One region of the Cellulosimicrobium sp. ES-005 genome, then DNA from elsewhere that is predicted to be linked to it. Evidence: predicted binding sites of a transcription regulator. Region 1 holds the regulator's gene; each other region holds the start of a gene.
What was found. Region 1 encodes LexA, which represses DNA repair genes until DNA is damaged. Its sites were predicted from a motif close to TCGAACANNTGTTCGA; they were not measured.
Positions count from the first base shown of each region.

Region 1 (6,077 bases):
CCGCCGGTCGGCCGGTCTCCGACGGACGGCCGGACGGTGTCGGGTAGCGTCGGCCGCGTGCCGACCGACTCCTCCGCCTCCGCCGCTCCCCCGTTCCCGGACCGGGCCCCGCTGCCGCACCGCCGTCTCGGTCGGTCCGGGCTGGCGCTGCCGGCGGTGTCGCTGGGCCTGTGGCAGAACTTCGGCGACGCCGACCCGCGGGCGACGCAGCGCGAGATCGTGCTGCACGCGGTCGACCGCGGCGTGACCCACCTCGATCTCGCGAACAACTACGGCCCGCCGGGCGGAGCGGCCGAGGAGTCCCTGGGGCACCTCCTCGCGCGCGAGCTGCGGACGGTGCGCGACGAGCTCGTCGTGACGACCAAGGCCGGCTACCGCATGGGGCCCGGCCCCTACGGCGAGGGCGGCTCGCGCAAGTACCTGCTCTCCTCGCTCGACGCCTCGCTGCGTCGCCTCGGGCTCGACCACGTCGACATCTTCTACTCCCACCGCTTCGACCCGACGACGCCGCTCGAGGAGACGGTCGGTGCGCTCGCCACCGCGGTCCGTTCGGGTCGCGCGCGGTACGCGGGCATCTCGTCCTACTCGGCGCGTCGCACCCGGGAGGCGCTGCGGGTCGCGGAGCAGGTGGGCGTCGACCTCGTCGTGACGCAGGTATCGTACTCGATGCTCAACCGGTGGGTCGAGGAGCCCGACCCGCACGACCCCGCGGGCGCGTCCGTGCTCGACGTCGCGGGCGCCGCGGGGCTCGGCGTCGTCGCCTTCTCGCCGCTCGCCCAGGGGATGCTCACCGACCGGTACCTGCGCGGGGTTCCGGACGACTCGCGCGCGGCGCGCGGGGGGCCGCTCCGACCGGCGTTCCTCTCGGAGGCGAACCTCGACCACGTCCGCCGGCTCGACGACCTCGCCCGCGCCCACGGGCGCAGCCTCGCCACGACGGCGATCCTCTGGGCGATGCGGGACGAGCGCGTCACGTCCGTGCTGCTCGGCGCGAGCTCGACGCGGCAGCTCGACGAGAACCTCGCCGCGCTCGACGCGCCGGCGCTCTCCGCCGAGGAGCTCGCTGCCGTCGACGCGCTGCCCGCGGACACCGGCATCAACATCTGGGCGTCGCGGTCCAGCGACCTGTAGGCCCGCCGGACGCGCGCCGACGACGCGGGACCCCTGCCGGGGCCGCGACGTGCCCTCGCGCGTGCGGCCTCAGGCGTGCGGTGCGACCTCCCCGCGAACGTCCGCCCCCGGAGCGGTGCCGCTCGAGCCCTCCTCGGCCCGGGCCGCGGCCGTCTCGCGCTCCTCGCGCTCGACGCGCAGCGACGTGATCGCGCTCTCGAAGTCCTCGAGCGAGTCGAACGCCTGGTAGACGCTCGCGAAGCGCAGGTAGGCGACCTCGTCGAGCTCGCGCAGCGGCCCGAGGATCGCGAGCCCGATCTCGTACGCGTCGAGCTCGGCGCTGCCGCTCGCCCGGATGGTCTCCTCGACGCGCTGCGCGAGCACCGCGAGGTCGTCCTCGTTGACGGGTCGCCCCTGGCAGGCCTTGCGCACGCCGTTGACGATCTTCTCGCGCGAGAAGGGCTCCGTGACGCCGGAGCGCTTGACCACGGACAGGCTCGCGGTCTCGATCGTCGTGAAGCGGCGGTTGCACTCGGGGCACTGGCGGCGCCGACGGATCGACGCGCCGTCGTCCGAGGTGCGCGAGTCGACGACGCGGGAGTCCGCGTGGCGGCAGAACGGGCAGTGCATGGCGGGCTCCTCCGCGGGGTTCGCGCCGACAGGTCGGCGCGACGAACGTATGCCGTCGCGGCGGGACCGTGCAACACGCCTCCGACGCCGGCCGCTCGCGCCCGCCGCGTCGTCGGCGCGCAGACGGCCGCACCGGTGCTCGTGGACGGCAGAACGGGGGCGGTCGTGGTCGACCGCCCCCGTCGGGACGCCCCCGTCCCCATCTCGCGCGTGACTCGCCTCACGCGCGGCGACGTGCACAGGAGTCGCGGTGGACCGCGCGCTCCTCACCTCGTCCGCCCAGCCCCCCAGCCGGCGTTGTGAGGTGACACTAACTTAGGGCGACCTAAATGATGCCGCAACCCCTGCGCACCGCACGGGGCCCGGTTTCGCCCGTGTCCTGCGTCACAGCGCGCTCTCGCGTCCGCACCGAGGGCGCCCAGCCGGCCTCAGGCGGACGCCGGGAGGAGGATCTTCTGGCCGGCCTGGAGGCCCGAGGACGAGAGCCCGTTGAGCTCGGCGAGCCCGCTCACGACGTCGCGCAGGTCCTCTCCCGGCGCCGCCACCCCCTGCGCGAGCTCCCACAGCGTCTCCCCCGAGCTCACGACGTGCACCCGGACCTCCACGGGCTCGCCCGGGCCGCTCGCGACGGCGACGCCCACCCGCGCGGCCAGCAGCAGGACCACGGCGGCCAGGAGCACGAGGACCACGCGGCCCCGGCGCGTGAGCCGCAGCGGCCGCTCCTCCGCACGCCCCGTCGCCCCGCCCGCAGGGCCGAGAGGCCCGACCGTCGAGATCGCCATCGCATCCATGCCTGCTCCGTCCCGGCCCGCGGGCCCGATCGCCTTCCCCGGTCGATCGGACGCCGCGAGCCCTTCGCCTCCGCGCCGACCAGGTCGGTCGAACACGTGTACGTAGAACACCTGTACGAAGGTCTATCACGAACGACCGACAGAGTCGAGACATGCTCGAACAGGTGTTTGATTCGTGTCGCAACCTCCCCTAGCCTGGGGTCAGGTCGGTTCGCCGGACATGTCCGCTCGGACCCGGAGGGGCGACCGAGGTCCCGGAGCGCACGCCCCGGGGAGGGGAGGCCGCACGCCCGGGAGGCGTCGGCGGCCGCGACGGACGAAGGCGGAGCGACCATGGCGGGACGAGGCACGGACAGGGCACGGGGGCTCGCCGAGGTGCGGGAGCTCCCGGACGGGTCGGCGGGGGGTGACGGGCTCACGCCGCGCCAGCGCCTCGTGCTCGAGACCATCCGCGCGTGCGTCGAGCAGCGCGGCTACCCGCCGAGCATGCGGGAGATCGGCGAGGCCGTGGGCCTGACGAGCCCGTCGTCGGTGAAGCACCAGCTCACGACTCTCGAGCGCAAGGGCTTCCTGCGTCGCGACCCGAACCGCCCCCGCGCGATCGAGGTCGTCCAGCCGGACGACGCGCGCCGCGCCACCCCGCTCACGGCAGCGGGCTCCGCGCCCGAGCCCGCGTACGACGAGGCGCACCCGGCTCCGTCCTACGTCCCGGTCGTCGGCCGCATCGCCGCCGGCGGCCCGATCCTCGCAGAGCAGGTCGTCGAGGACGTCTTCCCGCTGCCTCGCCAGCTCGTCGGCGAGGGCGAGCTCTTCCTCCTGCGGGTGCAGGGCGACTCGATGGTCGACGCCGCGATCTGCGACGGCGACTGGGTCGTCGTCCGCCGCCAGCCCGTCGCGGAGAACGGCGAGATCGTCGCGGCGATGATCGACGGCGAGGCCACGGTGAAGTCCCTGCGCCGCGCGGACGGTCGCGTCTGGCTCATGCCGCACAACGCCGCGTACGACCCGATCCCTGGCGACGACGCCCAGGTCCTCGGCCGCGTCGTCTCCGTGCTGCGCAGCCTCTGAGCCGCACGGACCGTCCGTCGCCGCACCCTCCCGAGCGGTCCCTCGCGGGGCGGACGAGGCGGGCGCCGGCACGTCGCGGTCGGAAGCGCCGAGAGCCGGGTGGTCGTCGACCACCCGGCTCTCACACGCCGTTCCGGACCCGCCGGCGAACCGGTCGGTCAGAGACCGAAGCGCCGGGCGACGGCGTGCAGCGACTCGGCGGACGAGCGCAGCCCGGCGAGCTCCGCGTCGGACAGCGGGACCTCGACCCGCTCGGTGGCGCCACGCCGGTCGACGAGCGTCGGCAGCGAGAGGCACACGTCGTCGAGCCCGTACGCGCCGTCGAGCAGCGTCGAGACGGGCAGGATGCGGTGCTCGTCGTCGAGCACGGCCTCGATGATGCGCGTACCCGCGAGCCCCACGGCGTAGTTCGTCGCCCCCTTGCCCGCGATGATCCGGTAGGCCGACTGCACGACCTCGCGCGCGATGTCGTCGCGCACGTCCGCCGTGAGCGGACCGCGGCCGCCCAGGCCCGGCCACTCGAGGAGCGGGACGCCGCCGATGGTCGCCGAGCTCCACAGCGGGATCTCGCTGTCGCCGTGCTCGCCGGCGATGTACGCGTGGACGTTCTGCACCGCGACGCCGCAGTGCTGGGCCACGAGGAAGCGCAGCCGCGAGGAGTCGAGGACGGTCCCGCTGCCGAAGAGCTGCGAGGGCGGCAGCCCGGAGAACTTGAGCGCCGCGTAGGTGACGATGTCGACGGGGTTGGTCACCATGACGTAGACCGCGTCCGGGGCGACCTCCACGAGACCCGGCAGGATCGTCCGCATGAGGCCGATCGTGCCCTCGGCGAGGTCGAGCCGCGTCTGGCCCGGCTTCTGCTTCGCCCCGGCCGTCACGACGACCACGTCGGCCCCCGCGCACACCGCGACGTCGTCCGACCCCTCGACCCGGGCCATCGGCATGAACTGGATGCCGTGCTGGAGGTCCGCCACCTCCGCGTCGACCTTCGCCCGGTTCACGTCCAGGAGCGCCACGGTGCGCGCGGCCCCGCGCATGAGGGCCGCGTACGCCAGGGTCGACCCGACCGCACCCGCGCCGACGATCGCCAGCTTGGTCGTCCGCGCTCCCCCTCCCGGCCCACCCGTGCTCGCGTCGCCCGTGCCCTGCGGGGACGTGCTCGTCGTCATGTCGCCTCCGTGAAGTCGCTGGAATCGTGAAGACCGCGGAAAGGACTCAGCCTAGGGCGGCGAGGCGCCGGAGCGCACCGGTGGCGACGTCGCGGTCGGTCGTCTGCCAGAACCCCGGCATGGACCGCGTGAGGAACGTGCCGTAGCGCGCGGTCACGAGACGCGGGTCGAGGACCGCGACCACGCCTCGGTCCGTGGTGGACCGGACGAGCCGGCCGGCGCCCTGCGCGAGCAGGAGGGCGGCGTGCGTCGCGGAGACCTGCATGAAGCCGTTGCCGCCCGCCGCCTCGACCGCCCGCGCCCGGGCCGACTTCACCGGGTCGTCCGGACGCGGGAACGGGATCCGGTCGATGAGCACGAGCTGGCACGACGGCCCGGGCACGTCGACGCCCTGCCAGAGCGACAGCGTGCCGAACAGGCAGGTGGCCGGGTCGTCGGCGAACTCGCGCACGAGCGTCGGGAGCTGGTCGTCGCCCTGGCACAGGATCGGCACGTCGAGCCGCTCGCGCATCGCCTCCGCCGCGGCGACCGCCGCACGGCGCGACGAGAACAGGCCGAGCGTGCGCCCGCCGGCGGCCTCGACGAGGGCCGCGATCTCGTCGAGCTGGTGCTCCGTGGAGGCCTCACGGCCCGGCGTCGGGAGGGCCTTGGCGACGTAGAGGATGCCCTGCCGCGCGTAGTCGAACGGGCTGCCGACGTCGAGGCCGCGCCACCGTGGTCCGTCGGCGTCGCCGCCCTCGCCACCGCCCCCGAGCCCGAAGGTGCGCGCGACGGCGTCGAAGCTGCCGCCGAGCGCGAGCGTCGCGGACGTGAACACCCCGGTCCGCTCGGCGAGCAGGTGCGTACGGATGAGGCCCGCGACGCCCAGGGGGGCGGCGTGCAGGCGGCTCGCGCCCTCCCCGAACCGGTCGGCCGACCAGCCGCCCTCGCCGGGGCGCGAGCACCAGAGCACGTCGTGCCCGGTCGGGTCCGCGGCCATGCGCTCGGCGACCTCAAAGAGCTGCAGCATCGTCGACTGCGCCATCTTCAGCCCGGAGTCGGGCTGGGCCGGCTTGGTCACCCCGGTCTCGGGCTTGAGCGTCGAGAGGATCTCCCGCGCGGCGTCGCGCACCGCGGCGACCGCCGAGCGCGCGCCGTCGGGCAGGCCGTCGGGGAACCGCTCGGCGGGCAGCGACCCGACGACCGTCCCGAACGCCGCCGACGCCGCGTCGAGCGCGTCCGTGGTCACGCCGCCGTGCCGCCGCGCGAGGCGTGCCGCGCTCTCGATCGCCGGTACCGACAGGTCGACCGTCGCGGCCGCCGTCACGCG
Region 1 covers NZ_CP159290.1:2,430,900-2,436,976, forward strand. Annotated here, with positions in the region: gene ABRQ22_RS10660 (aldo/keto reductase) at 58-1,131, shown strand; gene nrdR (transcriptional regulator NrdR) at 1,201-1,740, opposite strand; gene ABRQ22_RS10670 (LysM peptidoglycan-binding domain-containing protein) at 2,169-2,531, opposite strand; gene lexA (transcriptional repressor LexA) at 2,865-3,599, shown strand; gene ABRQ22_RS10680 (L-lactate dehydrogenase) at 3,758-4,768, opposite strand; gene ABRQ22_RS10685 (ATP-dependent DNA helicase) at 4,815-6,077, opposite strand, start outside.

Region 2 (6,077 bases), 300 kb from region 1:
CGACGCTCCGCCCGCCATGACGACCGCGCCGACGTACTCCGCCTGGAACACGCGGAACGGCGTGTCCTCGAAGTAGTCCGTGAGCTCGACGAGCGGGTTGCCGAACCGCAGGTCCGGCTTGTCCGACCCGTAGAGGCGCATGGCGTCGTGGAACGTCATGCGCGGGATCGGGGTCGGGATCGTGTATCCGATGAGCTCCCACAGCGCGACGAGGATCTTCTCGGCGAGCGCGATGACGTCGTCCTGCTCGACGAAGCTCATCTCGACGTCGAGCTGCGTGAACTCGGGCTGCCGGTCGGCGCGGAAGTCCTCGTCGCGGTAGCAGCGCGCGATCTGGTAGTAGCGCTCCATGCCCGCGACCATGAGGAGCTGCTTGAACAGCTGCGGCGACTGCGGCAGCGCGTACCAGGAGCCGGGCGCGAGACGCGCGGGCACGAGGAAGTCGCGCGCACCCTCGGGCGTCGAGCGCGTGAGCGTGGGCGTCTCGATCTCGACGAACTCCTCCGCGTCGAGCACGCGGCGCGCGGCCTGGTTGACCTTGGCGCGCAGGCGCAGCGCGTGCGCGGGCGCGGGGCGGCGCAGGTCCAGGTAGCGGTGCTTGAGGCGCGCCTCCTCGCCGATCGTCTCGGTGTCCGCGAGCGCCGTGGAGACCTGGAACGGCAGCGCCTCGGACGTGTTGAGCACGACGACGTCGCTCGCGACGACCTCGATCTCGCCCGTGGGCAGGGCCGCGTTCTCGTTGCCGTCGGGCCGGCGCGAGACCTCGCCGGTGACCTGGAGGACGAACTCGTTGCGCAGCGGGTGCGCGACGGCCTCGTCGCGGATGACGACCTGGGCGATGCCGGACGCGTCCCGCAGGTCGATGAAGGCCACGCCTCCGTGATCGCGCCGACGGTCGACCCAGCCCGTGAGGGTGACGGTCTGACCGGTGTGCTCGGCCCGCAGTGAGCCGGCCGTTCGGGTGCGCAGCACGGAGGGTTCCTTCCAGGTGGGCGGTGGGGGGTCGCGCTCCCGGGGCGGGCGCGCGTCCGGACGAGTCTAGTGCGGGCGGGCGCGCTGCTCGACCGGATACCGTGGCGGTGCCGCCGCTCCACCAGCGTTCCGACCGTGTCGTGCGTCCGGGCCGGCGGCACCGGCGCGCGCCGACCGGCCCGCCGCCCGCACAGAAGGGGTGATCGTGGCACGCACCATCGCGACGAACCGGCGCGTCGAGCGCGACGAGCTCGAGCAGTTCCTGCGGTCCCGGCACGACGGCGTCCTCGTCACGACGCGCGCCGACGGGCGGCCACAGCTCAGCCCCGTCACGTACGGGGTCGACGACGCGGGCCGGGTCGTCGTGTCGACCTACCCGGAGCGCGCGAAGGCGGCCAACGTGCGTCGCGACCCGCGCGCGTCGCTGCTCTCGCTGGGCGAGCGCTTCTCGGACCCGTGGGTGCAGGTCGACGGCGAGGCCGAGGTGATCGACCTGCCCGAGTCCGTCGAGCCGCTCGTCGACTACTACCGCTCCGTCAGCGGCGAGCACCCGGACTGGGACGAGTACCGCGAGGCCATGGTGACGCAGGGCAAGTCGCTCGTGCGCCTGACGATCACGCGCTGGGGCCCGGTCGCGACGGGCGGGTTCCCGGCGCGCCTCGCGGACGGCTGACGATCCCGCCGGCGCGGCGGCGTAGCGTGCCGACCATGCCGATCACCCTGTGCGTGATGCTGTGGCCCACCGAGGGCAGCGCCGACCTGCTGAGCGAGTACGAGGACGACGTCCTCGCGCTCGTGCCCGCGCACGGCGGGCGCGTGCTGTCGCGCGTGCGCGCGCTGCCCGGTCAGGAGGCGTCGCTGCCGACCGAGGTGCAGGTCATCGAGCTGCCCGATGACGACGCGCTCGCCGCGTACCTGGCCGACCCCGCCCGGGTGGCGCTGGCCGACCTCAGGGACCGGGCTGTGGCACGGACGGACATCGTCCGTGTCGGTGCCGTCCCGCACCGCGACCAGCCCTCCTGATCCAGCCGCCGGACGCGCGCCGGCGTCGCGGTCGCGGTGTCGCCCGGACGGTGCCACCAGGTCAGAACAGGACCTGCTCCACTCCCCCGCCGACGACGTCCAGACCCCCGCCGTCGACCGGCATGCCCGCGAGCGCGCCGCCGTGGCCGCGCCCGTCCGATTCCTGAGGCGACCCGGCGAGGCTCCCCCTCGGGTAGGCGCCGTCCGTCGGCGGCCCCGGGTCGCGGTGACCGTCCCCGAGACCGCCGAGCTCGCCCCGGCGGTACCGCCCCTCGACGCCCGCGGGACCGCGGTGGCCGGACACCGAGAAGCCGCGCGCCTCGAGCATCGGGCGCACGCGGTCCCACAGCCACGAGCGGTACGCCTTCGAGGCGTACGCGCCACGGGCGTAGACCCGCTCGTAGCCGGGGACGAGCTGCGGGTGCTCCCGCGCGAGCCAACCGAGGTACCACTCGCGCGTCCCGGGCTTGAGGTGCAGCGGCAGCACGGTGACCCCCGTGGCCCCGGCGTCCTTCACGGCGTCGAGCAGGTCTGTCAGCGCGCGCGTGGAGTCGGTGAGCCACGGCAGCACGGGCGCGACCATGACGCCGCACGGCAGGCCCGCCTCGCGGACGGCGCGGATCAGGTCGAGGCGGGCGCGCGGTGAGGGCGTGCCCGGCTCGACGCTCGCCTGGAGCGTCGGGTCCAGCAGCGCGAGCGAGACGCCGATCCCGACCTCGACGCGCGAGGCGGCGTCGGCGAGGAGCGGCAGGTCGCGGCGCAGGAGCGTGCCCTTGGTGAGGACCGACAGGGGCGTGCCGGAGCCCGCGAGCGCGTCGATGATGCCCGGCATGAGGCGGTAGCGCCCCTCGGCCCGCTGGTAGGGGTCCGTGTTCGTGCCGAGCGCGACGGGCTCGCGGCCCCACGACGCGCGGGCGAGCTCGGCGCGCAGCACCTCGTCGACGTTCACCTTGACCACGACCTCGCGGTCGAAGTCGTCGCCCGCGTCGAGGTCGAGGTACTGGTGGGTGGGCCGGGCGAAGCAGTTGTGGCTCACGACCCCGGCGGCGACGAAGTCCCGCGTCCCGGTGGTGATGTCGACGAGCTCGGTCTCCTCCCCCGGCCCGTCGAGCGCCTCGAGCGAGTCGACGCGCAGCGCCTCGTCGCCCGTGACGTCCCGGCCCTCGAGCGCGACCCGGCCGCCCGCGAGCGCGGCCGCCCCCGGGCCGACGAGGACGTCGCCCAGCGCCAGGTGGGCGCGGCGCCCGGCCCCGCCGACGACATGGCGCCAGCCCCGTTCGGTGAGGAACCGGTGGTCACCGCTCGCGACGAGGCGCGTGCCGTCCGCGAGGGTCACGCGGTACGCGCGCTTGCGGGTGGTCCAGCGGTCGAGCACGCGCGTGCGCACGTAGCGCCGGTAGGCGCCGTGCGGCGCGGTCCCCACGATCTCGTCGCCGACCCGCAGCTCGCCGATCGGTCGCTGCGTGCCGTCGGCGAGCAGCACCGGGGTGGACGGCGCGAGGCAGTAGGAGCAGGCGTGGCTGCACCCGCGGTACGGGTTGACCGTCCAGCGGAACGGCATGCGCGACATCGCCGGGACCTTCGACAGCGCGCTCTTGGCCGTCACCTCGTGGAACGTGATGCCCGCGAAGTCGGGCGTGCGCACGCTGCGCACGAGGCCCGCCCGCTCCAGCCCCGGGAGAGCGCCGTCGTCCGCGCCGAGCGCTTGTCCGTCCCACCTCACCCGCACATTCGAACAGGTGTTCGATCTCCAGGTCAAGCCCCGCGGTCCTCCCCGGGGGACGCCTGCTCCGCGTCAGCGGCGACCCGCACCCTGCGCAGGGCCGGTGCACGGGCGGCCCAGGGCCCGTCCCGCGGGCTGAGACGCCGGGATTGTCCGCGTGGCCCCGAGGGCCTAGGGTCGGGCCGAACGCCCCCGGGGAGCGCACGAGCGCTGAGAGTGCAGGCCGGACACCCGTCCCACCTGCAGACCCGTGGAACCTGATCTGGTTCGTACCAGCGAAGGGAGCAGGGCCGACGTCACCGTCCCCTGCGCGCTCGTGCCCGTGCGCCCCGCACGCGGCCGGGCGCGCCGGGCCCGGCGGTGGCGCGCCGTCGTGCACCCCTCGCCCCGGGGGCCCGACGGAGGGAACCCGCATGGCCGAGCCCCGCACCACCCCGCAGCAGGCGACCCCGACCGCCGCCGCACCCACCGACCAGCCGCCCACCGGATCGGCCGGCGTGCCGGCCGACCTGTCGGCCGGCGGGGTGCCCGGTCTCGCGGTCCGCCCGACCGGGCGCCCCGCACGGCGCCGCGGGCTGACGCTCCACGAGACGGTGCTCGTCGCCGTCCTCGGCGTCGTCTTCGGGTTCGTGTACTGGGCGTTCGTCCAGCTCTGGGCCCCGCTCCAGCTCGCGATGGGCCCCCTCGCGGACCTCGCCGCGAACGTCCTCGCGGGCGCGTGGATCGTCGTCGGCCCGCTCGCCACGTACATCGTGCGCAAGCCGGGGGTCGGCATCCTTGCCGAGACCCTCGCCGCGCTCGTCGAGGTCGTCTTCCTCGCGTCCCCCGCGGGGCCGCTGCTGCTCGTCGTGGGCCTGGTCCAGGGCGTCGGCGCCGAGCTGCCGTTCGCGCTCACGCGCTACCGCCGGTTCGGATGGTGGGTCTTCGTCGCGTCGGGCGTGAGCGCGGCCCTCGTCACGTTCGCCTTCAACGCCGTGCGCTTCGGCTGGATCGGTCAGGACTACGCGATGCTCCGGCTCGGGATCCAGGTCGTGTCGTGCGTCGTGCTGTGCGGCCTCGCGGCCCGCCTCCTCGGCGACGCGCTCGCCCGCACGGGCACCCTCGACGCGTTCGCGATCGGCGCGGCCCGCCGTGGGTGAGGCGACCGCGCACGTGGCTGACGTGACCGCGCACGCGCGCGACGCTGTCACCGCCGCCGACGTGACCGTGCACCTCGGGCACCATGGCACCCGGGTGCTCGACGGCGTCGACGTCACCGTCCCGGCCGGGACGAGCCTGCTGGTCCTCGGCCCGTCCGGGTGCGGGAAGTCGACCCTCCTGCGCGCGCTGGTCGGTGTCGTCCCGCACACCCTCCCGGGCGTCGTCCTGGGCGGCCTCCGCGTGACCGGCGCCGACCCGCGCGAGGTGCCACCGCCCGTGCTCGCCGCCCGCGTGGGCCTCGTCCAGCAGCGGCCCGGCGACCAGCTCTGCCTGGCGCGCGTGGACGAGGAGCTGCGGTTCGCGCTCGAGAACCGTGGCGCCGACCCCCGCACCACGGACGCCCGCGCGACCGCGGCGCTCGCCGCCGTCGGCGCCGCGCACCTGCACGACCGCGCGACCCACGCGCTGTCGGGCGGCGAGGCGCAGCGCGTCGCGGTCGCCGCGGCGCTCGTCGCCGAGCCGGAGCTCCTCGTCCTCGACGAGCCCACCGCGCTGCTGGACCCCGCCGCCGCCCACGACGTCGGGGCCCTCGTCGCCGGCCTCGCGCGCCGCCCCGGACCCGACGGCGGCGACGACGCCGCGCCGCGGCACCGCTCGGTCGTGCTCGTCGAGCACCGCCTGGACGACCTGGGCGCGCTGCCGGACGCGACCCTGGTCCTCGGGCGCGACGGCAGGGTCGTCGCGCACGGCCCCACCGACCGCGTCCTGCGCGAGCACGCGCACGACCTCTCCGGGCTGGGGTGCTGGCTACCCCTCGCCGTCCGCCTCGAGCAGGCGGGCGCGCCCGGGGCGCTCGGCTCCCCCGAGACGGACGACTGGCTGGTCGACCTCGTGCGGTCCTCGCCGTCGCGCTCGACGACCACGGACCGGCCCCCGTCCGGCACGGCGCGACCGGTCGCGCTCCGGGCGCGCGGTCTCTCCGTCCGCCGCAGCGGACTCCGCGCCGGGCGGTCCCGGAGCGACGACCCGGCCGTCGTGCGCGGTGTGGACCTGGACGTCCGCGCGGGCGAGGTGCTCGCCGTCGTCGGTCCCAACGGGGGCGGCAAGTCAACGCTCCTGCGCGGCCTGGCCGGGCTCGAGCGCACCACGGGCGAGGTGGCGACCGCGACGGGCGAGCCCGTCGCGATGGTGTTCCAGGACCCCGAGCACCAGCTCGTCG
Region 2 covers NZ_CP159290.1:2,128,636-2,134,712, forward strand. Annotated here, with positions in the region: gene aspS (aspartate--tRNA ligase) at 1-972, opposite strand, end outside; gene ABRQ22_RS09330 (PPOX class F420-dependent oxidoreductase) at 1,178-1,645, shown strand; gene ABRQ22_RS09335 (DUF1330 domain-containing protein) at 1,681-1,995, shown strand; gene ABRQ22_RS09340 (Rv2578c family radical SAM protein) at 2,057-3,718, opposite strand; TPP riboswitch at 3,902-4,021, shown strand; gene ABRQ22_RS09345 (ECF transporter S component) at 4,132-4,857, shown strand; gene ABRQ22_RS09350 (ATP-binding cassette domain-containing protein) at 4,871-6,077, shown strand, end outside.
Region 2: a site for LexA is predicted at 3,727-3,742, ahead of ABRQ22_RS09340 (Rv2578c family radical SAM protein). Genes of this name have one in related genera too.

Region 3 (6,077 bases), 280 kb from region 1:
GGTGTGGCGGGGTGCGGGCGGCGACGGACGTATCATTCCCGTTCGTGACGACCACGATCGGAGTCCTGGCGCTGCAGGGCGACGTGCGCGAGCACCGCGCCGCGCTCGAGGCCGCCGGCGCGCGCACGGTCGGCGTGCGGCGCCCCGAGGAGCTCGCCGCGGTCGACGGGCTCGTGCTCCCCGGGGGCGAGTCGACCACCATCGAGAAGCTCCTGCGGATCTTCGAGCTCGACGAGCCGCTGCGCGCACGCATCGCCGAGGGCCTGCCGGTCTACGGCTCGTGCGCCGGCATGATCCTGCTCGCGGACCGCATCCTCGGCGGCACGGCCGACCAGCGGACCATCGGCGGGCTCGACGTGACGGTCCGGCGCAACGCCTTTGGCCGGCAGGTCGACTCGTTCGAGACCGACCTCGCGTTCGCCGGCATCGCCCCCCAGGACGGCGGTCGCGCCGGGGCCGAGGGGGCGGGCACCGTGCACGCGGTGTTCATCCGCGCGCCGTGGGTCGAGGAGGTCGGCCCGGGCGTCGACGTGCTCGCGCGCATCCCCGATCACGAGGCGCCCGGCATCCCCGCGGCCGCCGCCGGTAGGATCGTCGCAGTCCAGCAGGGATCGCTGCTCGCCACCTCGTTCCACCCGGAGATCTCCGGGGACGCGCGCGTGCACGAGCTGTTCGTCAGAATCGCGAAGGGGTAGGAACGCATGTCAGGGCACTCCAAGTGGGCCACGACCAAGCACAAGAAGGCGGCCATCGACGCCAAGCGCGGCAAGCTCTTCGCGAAGCTCATCAAGAACATCGAGGTCGCGGCGCGCACCGGCGGCGGTGACCCCGCGGGCAACCCGACGCTGTTCGACGCCATCCAGAAGGCGAAGAAGTCGTCGGTCCCCAACGACAACATCGACCGCGCCGTCAAGCGCGGGTCCGGCACGGGCGCCGACGCCGTCGACTACCAGACGATCATGTACGAGGGCTACGGCCCCAACGGCATCGCCGTCCTGGTCGAGTGCCTCACCGACAACAAGAACCGGGCGGCCTCCGAGGTCCGCCTCGCGTTCAGCCGCAACGGCGGCAACCTCGCCGACCCGGGCTCCGTGTCCTACCTCTTCTCGCGCAAGGGCCTCGTCGTCGTGCCGAAGGCGGACGGCGTGACCGAGGACGACGTCATGCTCGCCGCGCTCGAGGCGGGCGCCGAGGAGGTCACCGACTCCGGCGAGGTCATCGAGGTCCTGTGCGAGGCGAGCGACCTCGTCGCCGTGCGCACGGCGATCCAGGAGGCGGGGCTCGAGTACGACTCCGCCGACTCGATCTGGCACCCGTCCATGGAGGTCGAGGTCGACGCCGACGGCGCGCGCAAGATCCTGCGCCTCATCGACGCGCTCGAGGACAGCGACGACGTGCAGAACGTCTACGCGAACTTCGACGCGTCGGACGAGGTCATGGCGGAGCTCGAGAACGACGACTGACCGCTGGGTTCGCCCGAGGTGAGGTCTGGTCGCCCTGGGTGCGGGGTGGGTGGGACGCGCGCGGTCTACCATCCGCCGCTCGTCCCTCGCGGCTCCCGCCAGGCCCGCCACGACCGCGCGCGTCCCACCCACCCCGCCGGTGTCGGCTCACCTCGGTGCGTGCCCGCGAGGCGCCGAGGTTCCGTCGTCGGCTCGTGGGAGGCTAGCGGGGTGCGCGTTCTCGGTGTGGATCCTGGGCTGACCCGGTGCGGCGTCGGGGTGGTGGACTCCGCGCGGGGGCGGCGGGCCGAGCTCGTGGCCGTCGGCGTGATCCGGACGGACCCGGACCTCAGCGTGGACCTGCGGCTGCTGCGGATCGCGGAGCGGCTCGACGCGTGGTTCGACGAGCACGTTCCGGACGTCGTCGCGGTCGAGCGCGTGTTCGCCCAGCACAACGTCGGGACCGTGATGGGCACGGCCCAGGCCGCGGGTCTCGCGATGGTCGGCGCGGCAAAGCGGGGCGTCCCCGTCGCGCTGCACACGCCGTCCGAGGTCAAGGCTGCGGTCACGGGGAGCGGGCGCGCGGGCAAGGAGCAGGTCCAGCGCATGGTCGCGAGCATCCTGGGGCTCGCGGAGCCGCCGAGGCCCGCGGACGCCGCCGACGCGCTCGCGCTCGCGATCTGCCACCTGTGGCGACCCTCGGGCGCGCTCCAGGGCGGCGAGCGGCACGAGCTGACGCCGGCGCAGCGTGCCTGGGCCGCGGCCGAGCACGCGGCGAAGGCCCGGCGGGCACCGCGCTGACGGCGCCCGTGTCGGTCGGCCGGGGCGTGGGCGCACCTTGCTAGAGTGACCGCGGTCGTACGGGTGTTCGACACACCTTCTCGGCGCCGTCCGCGGTCGTCGCGCCGGCGGACCATCGGACCAGGTCGGCGGAGCCGACCGGGAGAGGAGCCTGGGTGATCGCGTCGCTGAGCGGAGTCGTGGCGAGCGTCCAGCTCGACCGCGCCGTGCTCGAGGTCGGGGGAGTGGGCTACCTCGTGCACGCCACGCCGGCGACCCTCGCGGGCCTGCGCGTGGGCGAGGACGCTCGGCTCGCGACGAGCCTCGTGGTCCGCGAGGACTCCTTCACCCTCTACGGGTTCGCCGACGACGACGAGCGGACCGTCTTCGAGACCGTCCAGACCGTCAGCGGCGTCGGGCCGCGGCTCGCGCTCGCGATGCTCGCGGTGCACACGCCCGACGCCCTGCGACGCGCCGTGGGAGGTGGCGACATCGCCGCCCTGGTGCGTGTCCCCGGCATCGGCACCAAGGGCGCGCAGCGGATCGCGCTCGAGCTGGGCGACAAGCTCGGGCCGCCCACCGGGGCCGACGCCCCCGGGGCGGGCGCGCCGGCCACCGGGACCGGCCCGCGCCCGGTCGACGACCGTCGGGACCAGGTGGTCGAGGCGCTCGTCGGGCTCGGCTGGAACCTCAAGGCCGCGGACGACGCCGTCTCCACCGTCCTCGCCGAGGCCGGTGTCGACGTCGTCGAGGCGCCCGACGTGGCCGGCGCGCTGCGTGCCGCGCTGCGCGTCCTCGGCGGACCGAGGGGCTGACCGTGGCGAACTTCGACCAGGTGGGCGTGGACGGCTTCGGCGGGGACGGCACGTTCTCGTCCGAGCGGATCGTCGCGGCGGGAGCGGACGACCTCGAGCGCGCCGCCGAGGCGGCGCTGCGCCCCCGCAGGCTCGAGGAGTTCGTCGGGCAGGCCGTCGTGCGCGACCAGCTCTCGCTCGTGCTCCAGGCCGCGCTCGCCCGCGGGAGCTCGCCGGACCACGTGCTGCTGTCCGGGCCACCCGGGCTCGGGAAGACGACGCTCGCCATGATCATCGCGGCGGAGCTCGGGACGTCGCTGCGCGTCACGTCCGGGCCGGCGATCCAGCACGCCGGGGACCTCGCGGCCGTCCTGTCCTCGCTCGAGGAGGGCGAGGTGCTCTTCATCGACGAGATCCACCGCCTCGCGCGGCCCGCGGAGGAGCTCCTCTACATGGCGATGGAGGACTTCCGGGTCGACGTCGTCGTGGGCAAGGGCGCGGGCGCGAGCGCGATCCCGCTCTCGCTGCCGCCCTTCACCGCCGTCGGTGCCACGACGCGCGCGGGCCTGCTGCCGGCGCCGCTGCGCGACCGGTTCGGGTTCACCGGGCACCTCGACTTCTACTCGAGCGAGGAGCTCGAGCGCGTGCTCTCCCGGTCCGCCGGGCTGCTCGGCGTCGTGCTCGACCCGGACGCCGCGCGCGAGATCGCCGGTCGCTCGCGGGGCACGCCCCGCATCGCCAACCGCCTGCTGCGGCGCGTGCGCGACTGGGCGCAGGTCCGCGGCGACGGGAGCATGGACCTCGCGGCCGCGCGCGCAGCGCTCGAGGTCTACGAGGTGGACCCCATCGGCCTGGACCGCCTCGACCGGGCGGTCCTGACGGCCCTGTGCACGCGCTTCAACGGCGGCCCGGTCGGGCTGACGACGCTCGCCGTGACGGTCGGCGAGGAGGCGGAGACGGTCGAGACGGTCGCCGAGCCGTACCTGGTGCGCGAAGGTCTGATCGGACGGACTCCCCGGGGCCGGGTCGCGACGCCCGCCGCCTGGGCGCACCTGGGGCTCACGCCGCCGCGCGAGGGCGGCACCCTGTTCGACGCCTGACGGCGGTCCCGTCGGGAGCCCGGAGGCGAGCCCGTCCGCGCGTCCGGCGCGCGTCCCGTGACGACGGTCACAGGTGCGCCGAACGTGGTCCTAGAATGGGTGGGGCCCGAGCGGGCGGAACTCCCCGGCGGGACGGCTCGTTGGTGAACCGTGCGCGCACGCCTAGACTGCGCGCAGATCCCGCACAGAACAGGACACGAGACTCCGTCATGGATATCAGCTTCATCCTCATCCTCGCCCTCGCGGCGGGCGCGATGTTCCTCATGACCAGCCGCACCCGCAAGCAGCAGCGCGAGGCCCAGAACTTCCGGGCGAACCTCGCCCCCGGGCAGGAGGTGATGACGGGTTCCGGCATGTTCGGCACGATCGTCGACGTCGACGAGGACGCCGACGTCATCACGATCGAGTCGACGCCGGGCAACCAGTCCCGGTGGCTCCGGGCCGCCATCGCGAAGCTCGTCGACCCGCCGGTCGAGCCCGAGGAGGAGGAGTCGGCGTCCGACGAGGCGACCGACGGCGACGCGCTCTACGGCAGCGCGCCGTCCGGGTCCAAGGAGGACGTCGACGACCTCGTCGTCCCCGACGACCTGTCCGGCCTGACCGGCGGGCCCACGGACAAGGACCGTGACCGTCGCGACGAAGGCACCGAGAGCAAGTGACCGTGCGCCGGTCGCCCCGAGCGACCGGCGCCTGACCTGGTCGGCCTCCCGGCCGACCGCACGAGAAGAGACAGACAGTTGGCCAACTCCAGCACGCGCCGTTCCCGGCCCGTCCGGACGATCGTCCTGTTCCTGCTCCTGAGCGTCGTCCTATTCGGCGTGCTCTTCGCAGGGACCAAGACGGACGGCCGCTCGGCGGACAACCCGGGAGGCGCCTCCTTCGCCCCTGCGCTCGCGCTCGACCTCGAGGGCGGGACGCAGATCGTCCTGCAGCCCGTGACGGAGGACGCGTCCGCAGTCACCCCCGAGACGATCAACCAGGCGATCAACGTCATCCGCCAGCGCATCGACGCGCAGGGCGTCTCCGAGACGGAGATCACGAGCCAGGGGCGCGACAAGATCGTCGTCGGCATCCCGGGCCAGCCGTCCCAGGAGACGATCGACCTCGTCAGCGCCTCGGCGCAGATGCGGTTCCGGCCGGTCCTCGCGGTCGGCATGCCGACCGCGACGCCCGCCGAGGACGCGACGGGCGACGAGGCGGCGACGGAGGAGAGCGCGGACCCCGCGACCGAGTCCGCGGACCCCGCGACCGACGAGGCGACGGACCCCGCGGCGGACGAGGCCACGGACCCGGCTGCTGACGAGGCCACCGATCCCGCGGCGGACGAGGCGACGGACGCCCCCGCCGACGACGCGACGACCGGGACCGACACGGAGGCGACCCGCCCGGAGAACCCCAGCGACCTGGCGCAGATCACGCCGGAGCTGCAGGCGGAGTTCGACGCGCTCGACTGCACCCTGCCGGAGAACCAGGTCGGCGGCGACAGCGGCCCGACCGACTCCGCGTTCGTCTCGTGCGCCGACGACGGCTCGGCCAAGTACATCCTCGGCCCAGTCGAGATCGAGGGCACCGACATCTCGAACGCGAACTCCGGCCTGCGCGTCGGGCAGAACGGCGTCGTCACGAACGAGTGGGTCGTCAACCTCGAGTTCGACTCCGAGGGCACCAAGGAGTTCCGCGAGGTCACCACGCGCCTCACGTCGCTGCCGGCCCCGCAGAACCAGTTCGCGATGGTCCTCGACGGGCTCGTCATCTCCGCCCCGGTCTCCCAGGCCGTCATCCCCGACGGCAAGGCGGAGATCTCCGGCAGCTTCACGCGCGACTCGGCCGCGACGCTCGCCAACCAGCTCAACTTCGGCGCCCTCCCGCTGACGTTCGAGGTGCAGAGCCAGGAGCAGATCTCGGCGACGCTCGGCAGCGAGCAGCTCCAGAAGGGCCTCATCGCCGGAGTCATCGGTCTG
Region 3 covers NZ_CP159290.1:2,150,045-2,156,121, reverse strand. Annotated here, with positions in the region: gene pdxT (pyridoxal 5'-phosphate synthase glutaminase subunit PdxT) at 45-695, shown strand; gene ABRQ22_RS09440 (YebC/PmpR family DNA-binding transcriptional regulator) at 702-1,463, shown strand; gene ruvC (crossover junction endodeoxyribonuclease RuvC) at 1,674-2,243, shown strand; gene ruvA (Holliday junction branch migration protein RuvA) at 2,399-3,037, shown strand; gene ruvB (Holliday junction branch migration DNA helicase RuvB) at 3,040-4,116, shown strand; gene yajC (preprotein translocase subunit YajC) at 4,326-4,775, shown strand; gene secD (protein translocase subunit SecD) at 4,854-6,077, shown strand, end outside.
Region 3: a site for LexA is predicted at 2,299-2,314, ahead of ruvA (Holliday junction branch migration protein RuvA). Genes of this name have one in related genera too.